3 regions of the Fusibacter sp. JL298sf-3 genome follow, and region 1 is predicted to be linked to each of the others. Evidence: a T-box and tRNA genes for the amino acid it is inferred to sense, from the RefSeq annotation. Region 1 holds a T-box; the other regions hold tRNA genes.
What was found. The T-box of region 1 lies ahead of leuS (leucine--tRNA ligase). A T-box ahead of a tRNA ligase gene usually reads a tRNA of that ligase, here a tRNA-Leu.
Positions count from the first base shown of each region.

Region 2: it has a tRNA-Leu gene. The T-box ahead of leuS (leucine--tRNA ligase) is inferred to sense a tRNA for this amino acid. The anticodon was not compared.
Region 3: it has a tRNA-Leu gene. The T-box ahead of leuS (leucine--tRNA ligase) is inferred to sense a tRNA for this amino acid. The anticodon was not compared.

Region 1 covers NZ_CM132608.1:1,350,390-1,355,632, reverse strand. The annotation lists gene ACR6HW_RS06665 (SpoIIE family protein phosphatase) at 1-1,416, opposite strand, end outside; gene ACR6HW_RS06660 (flavin reductase family protein) at 1,419-2,036, opposite strand; gene ACR6HW_RS06655 (YkuS family protein) at 2,151-2,405, shown strand; T-box leader at 2,575-2,777, shown strand; gene leuS (leucine--tRNA ligase) at 2,905-5,243, shown strand, end outside.
Region 2 covers NZ_CM132608.1:141,959-147,201, forward strand. The annotation lists gene ACR6HW_RS00665 (EAL domain-containing protein) at 73-2,790, shown strand; tRNA gene ACR6HW_RS00670 (tRNA-Leu) at 3,071-3,157, opposite strand; gene ACR6HW_RS00675 (RNA polymerase sigma factor) at 3,321-3,890, shown strand; gene ACR6HW_RS00680 (DUF4349 domain-containing protein) at 3,906-5,168, shown strand.
Region 3 covers NZ_CM132608.1:150,302-155,544, reverse strand. The annotation lists gene rsxC (electron transport complex subunit RsxC) at 1-496, opposite strand, end outside; gene ACR6HW_RS00725 (response regulator) at 1,007-1,369, opposite strand; tRNA gene ACR6HW_RS00720 (tRNA-Leu) at 1,545-1,630, shown strand; gene ACR6HW_RS00715 (helix-turn-helix transcriptional regulator) at 1,811-2,011, shown strand; partial or broken gene ACR6HW_RS00710 (DUF6773 family protein) at 1,993-2,479, shown strand; tRNA gene ACR6HW_RS00705 (tRNA-Leu) at 2,639-2,724, shown strand; gene ACR6HW_RS00700 (sugar-transfer associated ATP-grasp domain-containing protein) at 2,858-3,856, opposite strand; gene ACR6HW_RS00695 (nicotinate phosphoribosyltransferase) at 3,923-4,960, opposite strand; gene coaE (dephospho-CoA kinase) at 5,022-5,243, opposite strand, start outside.

The DNA of each region.
Region 1 (5,243 bases):
GGTGACATCGTCGCCGGACGGGTTAAAAGCCTTAAAGACATTTTGAAGCGTTTTATCGCGAGAGCTGTCTTTGAGCACTGTACCGATGATGTCTACAGCTTCCTGATACGTCAACGCTTGGTTTTCGTAGAGCCCGTCTGTAAAGAAAAACAGTTGGGTGTATCGGGTGAGGCTGAAGGTATAAAGTTCGTAATGAAACCCGTAGACGACGCCTAGAAGCATGTTGTTTGACGGCAGCTTTTCAATGGTACCGTCACATGTTGAGGCGATGGTATCGTTGTGTCCGGCGTTGATTAATTTACCTGTTTTGGCTTTAAAGTCAAATGAGGCGAAAGTGCCGGTGACGAAGTGGCCACGGTCTTCTTGATCGTCGTTAAAGAGACACAAAAATCGGTTGATGGCATTGACTGAGGTCTCTAGGCTGTTAAACTGGATGTAGTCGGCAAACATTTGGATGACGGTTATCGCCACAAGTGCTGCGGATACGCCGTGCCCCATAACATCAATGAGAGCAAAGTGGTACTTATAGGCACTGGCTTTTTGGAAAAAGACGAAGTCGCCGCCGATTTCGTTGTGGTGCATCAATTCGTACTGCATCTGAATTTGGCTGTCTTTGTAATTCTTAGGCAACAAGGCGTCTACAACTTTACGCGCGAGTTTGACTTCTGAGGCGAGTTCGTCCAGAAGCAAGCGTTCGCGCGTTATATTTTTTCCGATTTTGAGGAAGCGATCGATTTCCCCGTGATGTGTCAAGATAGGCGAGATGGTCGCTTCTTCATAAAAGCGTTCCCCCGCCTTATTTTTATTGACAAAAATTCCGTCCCATACCTCCTTGTTGGTGATTTTCTGCCACAGATTTTTATAAAAGGCATCGTCGTGAAACCCACTCTTGATTACATTTGGAGAGCGCGTTATGAGTTCTTCTCGACGAAATCCCGAGAGTTTTTCAAAGTAGGGGTTGGCGTATTCAATATTGCCGGATTTGTCGGTAATGACGACGGAGTTTTCAGCGCTGTGAATCAGCTTGTCTAAAATGTCCTTTTCCGTTGCCATTTTTTTGCTTTTCACAAAGTTTTGAAAAAAAGCGAGCCAATCGAGGGCGGTGTAGCCGACTTTTAGCCAGTGGGTAATGCCGTGGTTGTAGAGATAGTCGTAGTAGGCGGCATCAGTGGTGGTATTTATGACGACGACGTTTTCGTAGTAAGTCAGAATTAGTAACAGCCGTTCGTCCCCAAGTGGAAGGTGCTTGGCGTCTACCACAAGCAAATCGTACTTACACGGTGGGTAGTCCCAATCCGCAATTTTGCGAAAAACAGGAGAACAAAGATGATTGTATCGTGCAATGATATCGGTTATTGTGCTGAAATCTGTCGAGTCCGCCAATACGTCGATAAACAGTTCAAATCGACTGAACATAATTATGGCCTCCTGTTAGGATGTGAGCCTCTATAGGGCTTTTTTTTCTTATTTTTCTTTTTGCGCTTGCGCACAGAGTAACCAAAAGTACCCAGTTGTTTGCCGAGTTCGTAATAGGCGCCGTGGCTGTACGCGATGAGTTCAGAATCTTCAAGGCGAAATTTTCCCGTGGCATCCATTAGACGCTCTTCTATCGTGACGCCTGCAACTTTTGCAAAAAACATGTCGTGAGAGCCGAGTGGTTTAACTTCTGTGACCTCACACTCTATACTGAGTGGTGATTCAGCGATAATGGGGACGTCGAGTGCTAAACCTTTAAGTGCTGTCAGCTGCATCTCTTTAAATTTGTCGACATCGCGTCCGGATTTAACCCCGCAGTAATCGGCGGCTTTTAAAAGTCTCTTAGTGGAGAGGTTAATGGCAAACTTGCCTGTGGCTTGTATCAGATCGTACGAGTAGCGTTCTTTTCTTACCGATATATAAGTCATAGCGGGATTGGTACAGAGTGTGCCCGTCCATGCAATGGTTATAATATTGGGGGCATCCAGTGTGCCGCAAGTAACGAGGGTAGCGGGAACGGGATAGACCATTGTCCCGGGTTTCCAAAGTGTTTTACTCATGAATACTCCTATTGTGTTTAGATTGAAACTATTATAACACAAAGCAGATGATAGATGTGAGCGTTTTCGGGTACATATCTTATAACAACTGTATCAAGAGAGGAGGCTTTGGAAATGAAAATTACCATTCAAACGGGACTTGGGGAGCTTGAAAGACAACTGGGGACTATGGGGTATGAACTGATACCTTATCGGGGTGGAAGCGCTCAAACAAAGGTCTGTATTATTAATAACGTCGACGAGACATACGAAGAAATCGATCCCGTGACGTTTATGGGGACGGGTGAAAACGAAGTGGTTTTGCTCGATGCCTCAAAATTATCCAGTGAGGATGTACTGAAGTTTGTTTCCAAGTATGCACCGCTCTAGTGTACTGTATCGTTCACAATAAAAAAACTGCTCATCTACGTCGTAACATCGCAACGTTAAAATTTCTCGACACAGTCCTGCAGGGGCGTTTTGAGATGCGACTAATGAGGCGGCACCTCAGATAGTGGTTGAAAAATGTTTGGAACTGTATTATAATGCTATAAAGTCATAGTGAGCAATGATGAGAAGTAGTAAATCGAAATGTTCTAAAGAGAGCCGTTGGAAGGTGTGAAACGGTAGACTTAACGATTGAACTCGTCTCAGAGCTCTGCAAGTGAACGGAGTAGCATGCAGCGGTTGGCGCCGTTATACGCCTTAAGAGGATTGCCTGGCAATCAATTAGAGTGGTACCGCGGATCTTTCGTCTCTAGCGAAAGGTCCTTTTTTGTACCCATTTTTTGCACGGTGCGCGCAAAGGGTGTTTAAATGGCGTTCTTTGTGCAAGTGGTGCATAGAGGCTGATGCCGAGGCATGAAATTCAAACAAAGGAGAGGGTCATATGGAGTACAATCCAAACGAAATTGAAAAGAAGTGGCAACGCATTTGGGAAGAAGAAGAGACGTTTAAAGCGGCTCAAGATTTTACGAAACCTAAGTATTACCCATTGGTGGAGTTTCCCTATCCGTCAGGGCAAGGGCTTCACGTCGGTCACCCAAGACCTTATACGGCACTGGATATAGTAGCGAGAAAACGTCGATTAGAAGGGTACAACGTCCTCTATACCATGGGGTGGGATGCCTTCGGTTTACCGACGGAAAACTACGCAATAAAAAATAAAATTCACCCGGCCATTGTAACGGAAAACAATGTCGCACGGTTTAAAGAACAGCTCAAGATTTTGGGACTTTCTTTTGATTGGTCGAGAGAAATCAACACCACCGATCCGAAGTACTTTAAGTGGACGCAGTGGATTTTCATCAAACTCTTTGAAAAGGGCCTCGCCTATAAAAAAGAGATGGACATCAACTGGTGTGTGTCCTGTAAAGTCGGTCTCGCAAATGAAGAAGTGGTGGGCGGCTGCTGTGAGCGCTGTGGTGGCGAAGTCGTCAAGCGTGCAAAATCGCAGTGGATGCTAAAGATTACCGAATATGCCGATCGTTTAATTGAAGACCTCGACGACCTCGATTACGTTGAGCGCGTCAAACAACAACAGAAAAACTGGATTGGGAAATCCGTGGGGATGGAAGTTGATTTCACCACGACAGTGGGCGAGAAACTCAGAGTCTTTACAACGCGCCCAGACACGATTTACGGCGCCACTTACATGGTGCTATCACCGGAACATCCGATTATTGAAGCCTATAAAGAGCGCGTAGAAAATTACGAAGCGCTCATGGCTTATCGCGAAGAGGCTAAGAAAAAGTCTGACTTCGAAAGAACTGAGCTCAACAAGGAAAAGTCCGGTGTTGAAATTCAAGGCATTCGAGCGGTAAATCCACTAACCGGACAAGAAATCCCCATTTGGATATCCGACTATGTATTAATGAGCTACGGAACCGGTGCAATTATGGCCGTTCCTGCACACGATACGAGAGACTGGGAGTTTGCAAAGAAATTTGATTTGCCGATTATCGAAGTTGTCGGCGGCGGTTGTGTTGATGAAGAGGCGTATACCGATATCGCAAGTGGTGTTCTCGTCAATTCTCCACTTATCGACGGTTTGAAGGTCGCAGAGGCAAAAGAAAAAATCTCTGATTACCTTGAGAGCAAGGGGCTCGGTGAGCGCAAAGTCAACTTTAAGTTGAGAGACTGGGTCTTTTCAAGACAGCGTTATTGGGGAGAACCTATTCCACTGGTCAGCTGTCCGACTTGTGGCTGGGTAGCGCTTAAAGAGTCTGATTTGCCATTGACCCTTCCCGAGGTAGACAGCTACGAGCCGACAGATAACGGCGAGTCGCCACTGGCCAAGATGACCGATTGGATTGAGACCACTTGTCCACACTGTGGCGGACCTGCGCATAGAGAAACGGACACCATGCCGCAGTGGGCGGGATCGAGCTGGTACTTTTTACGTTATTGCGACCCGTACAACAACGATGTGCTGGCGAGTTTAGAGGCACTTGAATACTGGATGCCTGTGGATTGGTACAACGGCGGCATGGAGCATACGACGCTTCACTTGCTGTACTCTCGATTCTGGCACAAATTCTTATACGATATCGGTGTGGTAACGACAAAAGAGCCGTATTTAAAGCGTACGTCTCACGGTATGATTCTCGGTGAAGGCGGCGAAAAAATGTCGAAATCGAGAGGCAACGTCATCAATCCAGATGAAATCGTCAACGATTTAGGTGCTGATACTCTCCGTCTTTATGAAATGTTTATCGGAGATTTTGAGAAGAGTGTCCCGTGGTCGGAAAACAGCGTAAAGGGCTGTCGACGATTTGTCGACAGAGTATGGGCTCTGATGCCGAATGTGGTCAAAGGCGACGCATACAGCCCTTCGCTTGAAACCGCCATTCACAAGACGATTAAGAAAGTCTCAGAAGACTACGAGACCTTAAAGTTCAACACGGCAATTGCTGCCATGATGAGTCTATTAAACGACTACAAAAAGCAGGAAACCTTGACGGCGGCGGATATGAAAACACTTTTGATATTGCTTAATCCCGTCGCGCCACACGTTACAGAAGAAATGTGGTCTTTGCTCGAGTTCGGCGGTATGATCAACGCACAAAAGTGGCCGGTATACGATGCGTCAAAAGTAGTAGACGACGTCATTGAGATGGCGGTACAAATCAACGGGAAAGTGAGAGCGACTATTTCTATCCCTGTTGATGCCACACAGGAACAAGCCCACGAGTTGGCGATGGCCGATGAAAAAATTAAGCAGTTCAC
Region 2 (5,243 bases), 1.2 Mb from region 1:
GAGATTAACAATTTATGCTATTAAACTCTATGTATTGGGGTATAAGCCATCCTAAGGGGAGGAGTTTTCCGTATGAAAATTGGTTTTAAAAACAAGGAGATGCGTTTAGGTTCGAATCTGTTGTTTTTTCTGGTGATTGTAGTAGCGGTTAATTTACTGCTTTCGCTGTTTTTTAGATACATACGCTTTGAAGAAATTAATGAACTAAAAAAACGTCAGGAAATTACAACTGAGATTACGGATTTTTTTGTTACGGACAGTTTTAAGGATGTTTACGAGTCGGTAATGGTATTAAGGGATACAGCGGAAATTCAAAATTTTATTGAGAAGAAAGGCGCTACACCGGTTCACGATATAGAAAAATTGTTCTACCGATACGCTGAAACGCATGAGAGTCTTACGCAAATTAGGTTGATTTGTCCCAATGGGTTTGAACTGGCACGTATCAATCGAAAGGGCGATGTCATAACGGTCGTGGATGAAGAGGCGTTACAGGATAAGTCGGAGCGCAATTACTTTATCACTGCTTTGGCCCTGACGCCGGATCAAATGTATATTTCGGACTTTAACTTGAATATTGAAAATGGACAAATTGTCGAGCCTTTTGAACCGACCATTCGATTTTCGGTAAAAGTGTACAATCAGTCGGGTGACTTTTCGGGGATGCTGGTTTTGAACTACGACGGCGTCGATTTCTTGAGTGTTATACAGGAACTAGAGAAGACCGGTGTGAGTTCTATAGAAATTGGCCTGCTCGATTTAAACAATTATTGGTCGCTCACGCGTTTAAACGACTCGGCGTACATCAAACTGAATATGGAGAGCGGCACGTCAGGTGTAATGCGCCATATACTCGATGAAGCACTTGAAAAAAGCTTGGAAAATGAGGCTTTTGGCTACTTTGAGAGCGAGGGTGCTTATTACTATTATCGGCGTTTAGATGAAAGTCACAATGAAAACTACATCTTTGAGGGAGATGGTTACAGGTGGTATTTTATCAGTGCCTTTCAACTGAAAAAAGACATCGTCCACGGGCACCCGATTCTCGATAACAAAGGGGGCATACGCGTTGCCCTGTCGTTTATCGCCTTGGTTCTGGCTGTTGGTTTTGCGGAATTTATGAAAAAACGCGCCGCTAAAAATCTCATGCTTTTGACGTCGACGTATATTTCAAACAATACGCACGATGGCATTGTCATCGTAAACGATAGAAAAGAAGTGGTCTTTAGCAATCGTGTTTTTGAGGATATTTTTGGGTACGATAATTTAACGCGTTCAAAGCAGGACATCCGCGAATTGTTCGACGGTAAAATTGATACCAATGAAGAGACTGGGTTGCAAGATACCCTTTGGGAAGGGAATGTTTGGAATCGCTCTAAATCGGGGTACTTAATCTGTAAACATCTATTGATTAAAGCGGTACGCGATAAGAAGAACAGAGTGGTATATTATATAGGTATTTATTCAAATCCCGTTGAAACCATCGCTCCGCGCTATGTGCTGGACAGCATAAAGCAACTGTCTGATTCCGAGATGACGATTGTGTCCAGAGGGGTTGACGATGCTGTGGCTTCTGAAAATTACTTTGTCGTCGCTGTGCAGTTAACGGGAAAGCTCAAACACGTTTTAGGTGCCAGTCAGTCGTTACAGGGGAAGTTTGTCGATGTTTGCGTCAATGAGGTTGTTACGGACCCAGTTCTAAAAATAATAGCAATGCCTCAGCCGGATTTGTTGTTGTTGGCTTCGCCGTACAGTGATACTTATATCAAGCAGGACGAAGGGCATCTTTATGAAATGTCTTTAACAGAACGGATCGTTAAAGAAATAGATTATTTGCTGAAGAAAGCGGTTATATTAATGTCGCTAACGAGTATCGATCTCGAATATATTTCGGGATTGGCCTTTAAAATGACGGGTGATACATCCAAGACAGTGGTTGAAAATTCGATGATTGCTTTGGAGGCGCTTGAAAAACTCCATACGTCTAAATATTTGATCTACGAACCGAGACACAAACAGTTTGTTCGCGAGTTGAACCTCATAAGGGGTAAATTGAAACACGCTTTCTTAGACAACGAGTTCTATGTCCTCTATCAACCGCAAATTGACTTTGAAACTGACGAGGTGTTTGGTGTCGAAGCTTTGGTACGGTGGCGCAATAAAGACATAGGCGACGTACCACCAGGACGCTTTGTCAGCGTTTTAGAAGAGACGGATGACATCCTGAAGCTGGGGAAGTTTGTTGTCAAGCGCGTGCTGACGGATTTCTCTAAGATGGCGTTAACAAAACCACTGCGCCTATCGATCAACTTGTCCGGAAAGGAATTTGTCAACGACGAAGTCGTCGAGTACCTCATGCGCTTAATAGTGGAGAACCCAATTGAAAATATCAGCTATTGCTTTGAGATAACGGAGACGACATTGGTGCGGAATCTCGAGATTGCCAATGGGGTTATTGCACGGTTAAAAGATGCGGGGATAGAGATTGCCATTGACGACTTCGGCACTGGGTACTCATCACTGGGCTATTTAAAAGCACTTAATGCAGACGAGTTTAAAATCGATCGCATGTTTATCAAGGACTATCCAGACGAAGACGACGGCAAAATATTAAAAGCCATTACGAGGATGGTTTCGGAAATCGGCGTTTCTATTATTGTGGAAGGGATTGAAACAGAGGCGCAGTATGGGTTTGTCAAAGCGCTAGGCTGTCAAGGGTACCAAGGGTATTATCGATCTAAGCCGCTTGAGTTTGAAACGTTTAAAGACATGTTAGAAGGAGGGGGTTAAGGAGAGTTGGGTAGAAAGGGCAACTGCGAAACGGTTGTGAGGTAAAGAGGATAAACCACCTGTGGACAGGGTGGTTTGTTTCTTTTGAGAAAAGTGGTTATTGCTCATCGGCATTTGATGCACTGAGAACGCAAACAACATGCGTAATGCCTTCGGCATCACGAACCGCTTTTCGCTGACGGCTTTCCGCGTTGAATAGTCGCGGTAAGCCTTTTGGCTCAAATCTTGTTGTCAAATAAAAAACGGACAGGTTTTCTTAAGAAAACTTGTCCGTTTAGCTTGGTGCCGAAGGCGGGAATCGAACCCGCACGCTCCGAAGAGCTCTGGATTTTGAGTCCAGCGCGTCTGCCAGTTCCACCACTTCGGCTTGGCACTCCCTTATATTATCATAGACTTAATACTTTGACAAGAGGTTTTATCAAAAAAGGTGCATGTATTTTGAAAATATGCGATAATGGAACTAATTCACGGGACATTACGTCTAATTACTAAACACCTATTCGGTGTAAATAGGAGAAAGGGGAGCGCTTATGGAATCTAAGCTCATTGCTGAGAGCATTAGCGGAGATGTGGCCAGTTTCGAGAAACTGATCGAGCAGTACAATCGCTATGTCTACAACATCGCGTATCGTATGATGGGCAACGAAGAAGATGCTAAGGACATGGCTCAAGAAGCGTTGATAAAAGCTTACAAACATATAAAAACGTTTAAGCAAGAATCCAACTTTTCAACATGGCTTTACAGAATTGTAATCAATGCCTGTAAAGATGAACTCAGAAAGAGACAAGCTTCTGCCATATCGCTGGATGCAGAAATTGGGGAAAACAGCAGAGTCGGCGATGTTATTGAAGATAAAAATCACAGTGTCAATCCCGTTATCGTCTACGAACAATTGGAACTCAGAAATGAAATACAAAGTGCACTGGATACATTGTCGGAAGACGCTAAAATAGTAGTTGTATTGAAAGATATCATGGGTTATTCGTATCAAGAAATCGGAGAGATACTTGAAATCCCTATAGGAACAGTGCGCTCGAGACTCAACCGAAGTCGACAGAGTTTAAAAGCGCAATTGAGTTTGCAACTGTCCGATATTTAGAAAGGGGGAACCGATATGAAGTGTACAGAATCCATGTTGCTTATGAATGCCTATATAGATGGCGAAATAAGCGAACGAGAGCTTAAGCGACTCGAAAGTCATCTCGCTTCCTGTGAAGCGTGTACTGTCGAGTTTGAAGAATTAAAATTTATGAAGAGTACGATGGAGGAGATGCCGATGAAAGCCCTTCCTGTAGGTTTTGAGGAAGAACTGCACTTTAATTTATTGCGCGTCGCCAGTTCCGATTTGGCCAATGCCGTCGTACAAGAAGAGACGGTGTGGCATAAACTAAAGCGATTTTTAACAGACCGAAGGGTTTTGGTCGGTGTTGCAACATTTGCGGTCATTGGATTTGCCTTTGTTTTTAAAGGTGGCCTACCTGTAAGCGATTTGGATATGGCTTACGAGGAAAGTGATAGGGCGCCACGGGAGATGATGAAAGAAACTTTGACCATGGGTGAGGACAAAGGTGAAGATGCCGACTATGGTGATATCACTGCCGATGCAGAAGGTGCGACTGTTGCCAATGTAGTGGCGGAAGAAGCGCCGGTGTCGACTTCGACACGAGATGCGGCGTACCTGTATAGGACAGAGCGCATGATTATTCGAAATGCCTCAATTGGCCTTGAAGTTGAAGATTACGATGGTGTCAAGTGGTCTCTAGTGGAGAAAGTCGACGAGTTAGGCGGCTATGTGGAAAACGAAGAGACGTGGCGTACGAAGTTTGATGCTTATGAGCTCAAACACGGTGAGATGCAGTTGCGTGTACCGGTAGAAAGCTACGATGTCATACTAGAACTCGTTAAGAGTCTTGGGCGTGTCGACTACGAAAATGTCAGTGCCAATGACATTACCAAGCAGTATCGAGACACGGCGGGGTTGATTGAGAACCTTAAAATCACGGAGACCCGATTGCGTGAACTCTTGAAAGAGGCGGTATCCGTAGAAGATGTCTTGACCATTGAGAACGAGTTGACGCGTATACGCAGCCAAATTAACGGTTACGAAGTTCAAATGAAGAATTGGGAAACGTTGGTGGACATGACGACAATCCACCTTCAAGTTCAAGAAGTCAAATCGCTGGAACCGCGTATCAACCCGATTGACGACAACATTTGGAAAAAAGCCACAAAAGGGCTTTATCAGACGATTAATGGCATTAAAAGCCTCTTCGAAGAGTTTATCATCGCCGTAGTCGCGTATTTTCCTATTTGGCTTCCTGTACTCATTGTCGTCGGCGGGAGTGTAGTTGTTTGGAAAAGAAAAAAAGTTAAATAGGAAACCCCGTAAAGGTGTAGGCGTTGGTCTGCACCTTTTGCATTGTGTAAAAAACTTGAGCCATCGGTACCGCCC
Region 3 (5,243 bases), 1.2 Mb from region 1:
CGCATTCCGCACCATTGAGAACAATGGTGTCAATAGGTTTTTCTTTTGGCGGAGACAATTTGACATGTGTTGGGAAGCCCGCACCCCCCATACCGATAATCCCCGCTTCTTTGATAATATCGACGATGGCTTGGCCCGACAACGTTTTGTAGTCCGGCTTCGGCACGACACTCTCGTGTGGTGTCTCTTCTCCGTCGTTTTCAATGATGACACAAATGTCGTTACCGTATGCTGTAAATTGTCGTCTCACATCTTTTACAACACCAGAAACCGAACTGTGTACATGAGCCGAAACATACGACTCACTGGATCCGATGCGCTGTCCTACCTTTACAGCGTCACCCTTCTTAACTATGGGTTCACATGGCGCACCAATATGCTGTCTCAGTGGAATCTCAACGACTTGAGGATTCAAGTAGTTTTCGATTGCCAAATGCTCTGTATATTTTTTAGCATGTGGTGGATGAATACCGCCATTAAAAGTTAGAAGTCCCATATACTCACCCCTTTATTAGATTTTAGCCATTAAAAGAAATTGTCGTCACCTAAAAAATTGCCAAGCCTTTCACATACGTGTCCAGACGGGCATCGTTTAGGTTTTGCATTAGGATACTGTATACAATTTCACTCACTCCAACTAACATTTTACTACAATAAAAGAGTGAGGTCAATTAACAATCATTGAAATTCCAATGATTCTAATACTCCACTGGTTAATTTTTTAACAGTGAATGCAATGAAAAAAACGCACAGTTCATCGACAGCTGAAGTGGGCGTGCTCCGTCTAATGCTCCCTATATTATAATACTTTTGTAATCAAAAGAACAGGAAAGTACCTATACTTTTCTATTTTTTTCATAATCAACGGTTAAAAAGTTTGCCAAATCATACCAGGCAAACTGTTAATTCCATGTCAATATCGACAAAGTTTTTTTATTCGAACTATTGCGTGTATTCAAACGCGTTAAAACCGCCATATTGCATCGCAACAAAGCGGTTTTTTTCACTAACCTAATAATTTTTCAACTTCTGACAACACTTTTTCAGCGACAAAAGGCTTAACCAGAAACCCCTTGGCACCGGCCTTTACCGACTCGATAACCATCGTTTCCTGCCCCATAGCGCTGCACATCAAGACCTTTGCTTCCGGATAAGCCGCTACGATTTTCTTTACCCCCTCTATGCCGTTAACATCCGGCATGGTGATGTCCATCGTCACCAAATCGGGTTGATGCTCTTTATATTTAGCAAAGGCTTCGTCGCCATTACTCGCTTCAGCGACGACTTCGTATCCGGCTTTTGTTAGAATGTCGCTGATCATCTTCCGCATAAACATTGCGTCATCGACGACTAAAACTTTTTTTCCCAATAGAATCCCTCCTAATTTTAGCTGAATTGTAGGCCGCTCTTCTTGTTTTTATTCCCCATTTACCTACTGACAAAACACACTTGAGAAATAAATCTTTCTTTTTTCAAAAAAACTATTGACTTTCAATGCCAATGTTAATATAATAAAAAAGTCGCAAGACGCGCCGAACACATTTGCAGATGTGGTGGAATGGCAGACACGCTATCTTGAGGGGGTAGTGAGCTTAGGCTCGTATGGGTTCAAGTCCCATCATCTGCACCAATAGAAATCATGTTTGAGCTTTTGAGCCCAAGCATGATTTTTTTATTTAGCAACCGGATATGCAGGCTATCATTTACAACAGCCCTCTTGAGAAGGCTGTACTTTTTTCGAGATAAATGCAATATATATCTGACATAATGCAATCTATTTATTATACCATGCACTATAAGGAGGTCATACATGAAAAATAAGCGAATGAAAATCGCTCGAATAGAATGCGATATGAAGCAAAATGACTTGGCGAAAGCCGTCGGTGTCACTCGACAGACAATTGGTTTAATAGAATCCGGCGATTACAACCCGACTCTAAATTTATGCATAGCAATATGCAGGGCACTTGGTAAAACACTAAACGATTTATTTTGGGAGGAATCACTATAAAAAAACGTGTACAACAAGATGAACGGGTATTGGCACAAAAAAGAAAAATCGGAAGCGACGCTTTTAACATCGTTTGGATCGGATTGCTCATTTCTGTTTTGGTTCAGCAATACTTATTTAGTGCTTCCTTCGCGCAATATGCAGTAGAAGTCGTTCTGTTTGTCGCCTCATCACTCTACATTGTGTTTCGCAACCTTTTAAGTGGTAACACGCTCTTCGCCACTAAAAAAAGAGGACAAGACCAACAGCCTCGTCTGTGGTCTTACTGTTGCCGTTATCAATACGGTTCTCAACTACGCAAAGTACAACGACGCCACCCCTCTCCCCATTGGCCTCAACACCTTCTTAGTAGCGGGAATAACCTTTATAAGCGCTACGCTGATGGCCTTTATCGTACTGAAACTCGTATACCTTGCCAACATGAGAAAACAAGAAAAAATAGAACGGCGTCTAGACGAAGATGAGTAGCGTGCTCAATAACGCCTACGTTTGACAGTTGTTTTTCACGACTCAAAGTGCGTCGTCTTGGCGATGTTATAAAAAAGTTTGGCTTTTTTAAAAAAAACTGTTGACTTTTATTCCTAATACTAATATAATAAAAAAGTCGCAAGGCACCAAGACATACACGCAGATGTGGTGGAATGGCAGACACGCTATCTTGAGGGGGTAGTGAGCTTAGGCTCGTATGGGTTCAAGTCCCATCATCTGCACCAATAAAAGTCATTTATGAGATTCGACTCTCGTAGATGGCTTTTTTATTGTGTTTATAGCGCATAAAAACCCGGCAGCCACACACTTCTGCCGGAAATTTATACTTTTGAGAACCGCTCAGGTGTGCAGAACGTCCTACAGATACTTTTTAAACATCGGTAACAGCCCCACGTTGTCAGTCAAAAAAATTGACATTTGAGGGAGGTCGTGCCCAGGGTATTCATTGCCTTCCACAAGCGCCGGCCCAGATGGGGTTACCGCCACATCCCATCCCACATAGCGTACTCGGGGAAACTGTAGCGCCGCGGTCTTCGCCAGCGCTACAGCTTCTTGCCAAAGCGGAATTTGAAACCCTTTAAGGGCAACCCCTGTTACAGGATGGTGCGCATAGAGTTGTCCACTTTTATCCACCGCATCGGTGATCACTTGACCGGTAATTGAATCGACTTTGGCTGTCATCCCCCCTGCGTTAAAGTTATCTACCGCCGCACCTCTCCCCATGCGAACGAAAGTATACAACACTTCTACACGCCCGTCGTCGCCCACCATTGTGGCAATCCTAAGGGTGTTTATAGAAGACGCGTTTAACGCGCTCATCCCGTCGTGCTGAACGAGAGGTGTTTCCACCACGCCTACACCGTCTTTTTTTAAACGCGTATAGAGGTCTGGTACTCTCAGCGCCTCGTCTTTTAAAAGCGCAACGCCGCTGCCGCCGCAACCGCTCATGGGTTTTACAAAAATAGCGTCTTTGTTCACCAACCACCGGTTAAATTGTTCCGCGTCCACCGCAGTAAAATCAAGCCATTCTCTACCGATAAAAGGCCTAAAGGCTTCTAAGAAACGGGCTTTTTTTGTAAAAACGCGCGCGTCTTCCGCATGATTGATCTTCTTTACCAACGCGTTGTTCTGGCCACGTGTGAGATAGGTCTTGCGTTTGGCGCTGTCTAAAAGATAAAACTCAAACAAAGCGTAGTCCATATACCCTGCAGAGTACCTAACACCGCACCAAACCACATCCAAAAAAAGCCTTCCTCTAGACTTTCCCGACACACGATGCATGTCATCAATTTTACTAAAAAACTGTTTGTAATTCATTCGAAAAATTCTCGAAACCAAATAGTTTAATTTGCCCACGCGCTCTCCTCCTAGACCACTTAAAAAAGCGTGATTGCTCACGCTTTAGTTTAAAATCAACGCCGCTTACACGTCAATCGGTTTTAACTTAGGATTTTCTACAACCCCCGGTATCCTGCCGCGTTTGGCTACAGGCTTACCATTTACCACTTTGACATCCATTGTCATATCAATCGGCGATGCTGCTGAAATATAGCTACCGACACCAAAGGCGTCAGCACCGGCCACACTTAACAATTCAATGCGCTCAGGTGTTAAACCACCTGAAACGAATATTTTAACCGCTTCAAATCCCGCCAAATCCAGCTTAGCACGCATTTCCTTGACAAGCCCTTCCGACACGCCACCTCTCTCACTTGGCGTATCTAAGCGAATGCCATAGAGTTTACCATTTAACGCTTCAGCCACTCTAATAGCCTCTTCCACTTCATCTTTGTACGTATCCACCAAGACGATTCGATTGTGCGCCGGGTCGGCAATGCGATCGTACACTTCCGCTACGCGCAACGTGTCGCCTCCAATGAGCATTGCAGAATGCGGTACCGTTCCAGAGGGCTCAATGCCACTTAATTTGGCCGCTAAGATACAGCTGGCACCACCGGCGCCACCTACAACAGCAGCCCGCTCCATTACAGGCGCTACTGCCGGGTGCACATGTCTGGCGCCAAAGCACAAGAAGAACTTGTCCCCGCAAGCTTCTTTCACACGACGAGATGCAGTTGCCCATCCCGAAGCACTGGCGAGCATCCCCAACAGCGTCGTTTCAAATATTGCAAAATCCTTATAAGCGCCCTCTATTCGCAAGACAGTATCTTTTTTTTCAAAAGTTTCCCCTTCTTCAAGCGCCCAAACTTTGAGATTTTTGCCCTTTAACAAATTCAAACATTCATCCATTCCCGCCAATACCCCGGGTTTTCTCGGAAATATTTCAGCGACAACTTGTGCATCAGCGAGCTCGAGCTCACTCAATATATCCAAAGTTCTCAGGAAATACACATCTGTCGTACGTCCCGAGATGATTTCTTCATGTGTCGCACTGTGCATAACGCGCTGCTCATCTACGGTTATGTCGTCAATGTCCTTTAAATGCTTTAGCTCCTTCATTGGTTACGTTCCTTCCTAGAGATGTTAGTCCATATCATTATACGCAATTTGACAAGTAAATTCAATCTATGTTTAATGCGAGAGCTGCTAAAAGTCGATCAATTTGCTCATACAATTCATCTGTTGTCGTATCGTTGTAAACAACTGTGTTGGCAAAAGCTATTTTATCCTCTATGGACATTTGTGCGTTGAGCTTTTGTGCCGCTAATGTCGTCGAGCACCCATCTCGCGCCATAATGCGTTTCAAAGACTGCTCGTAAGTGGCGTAGACCACCCAAATCGA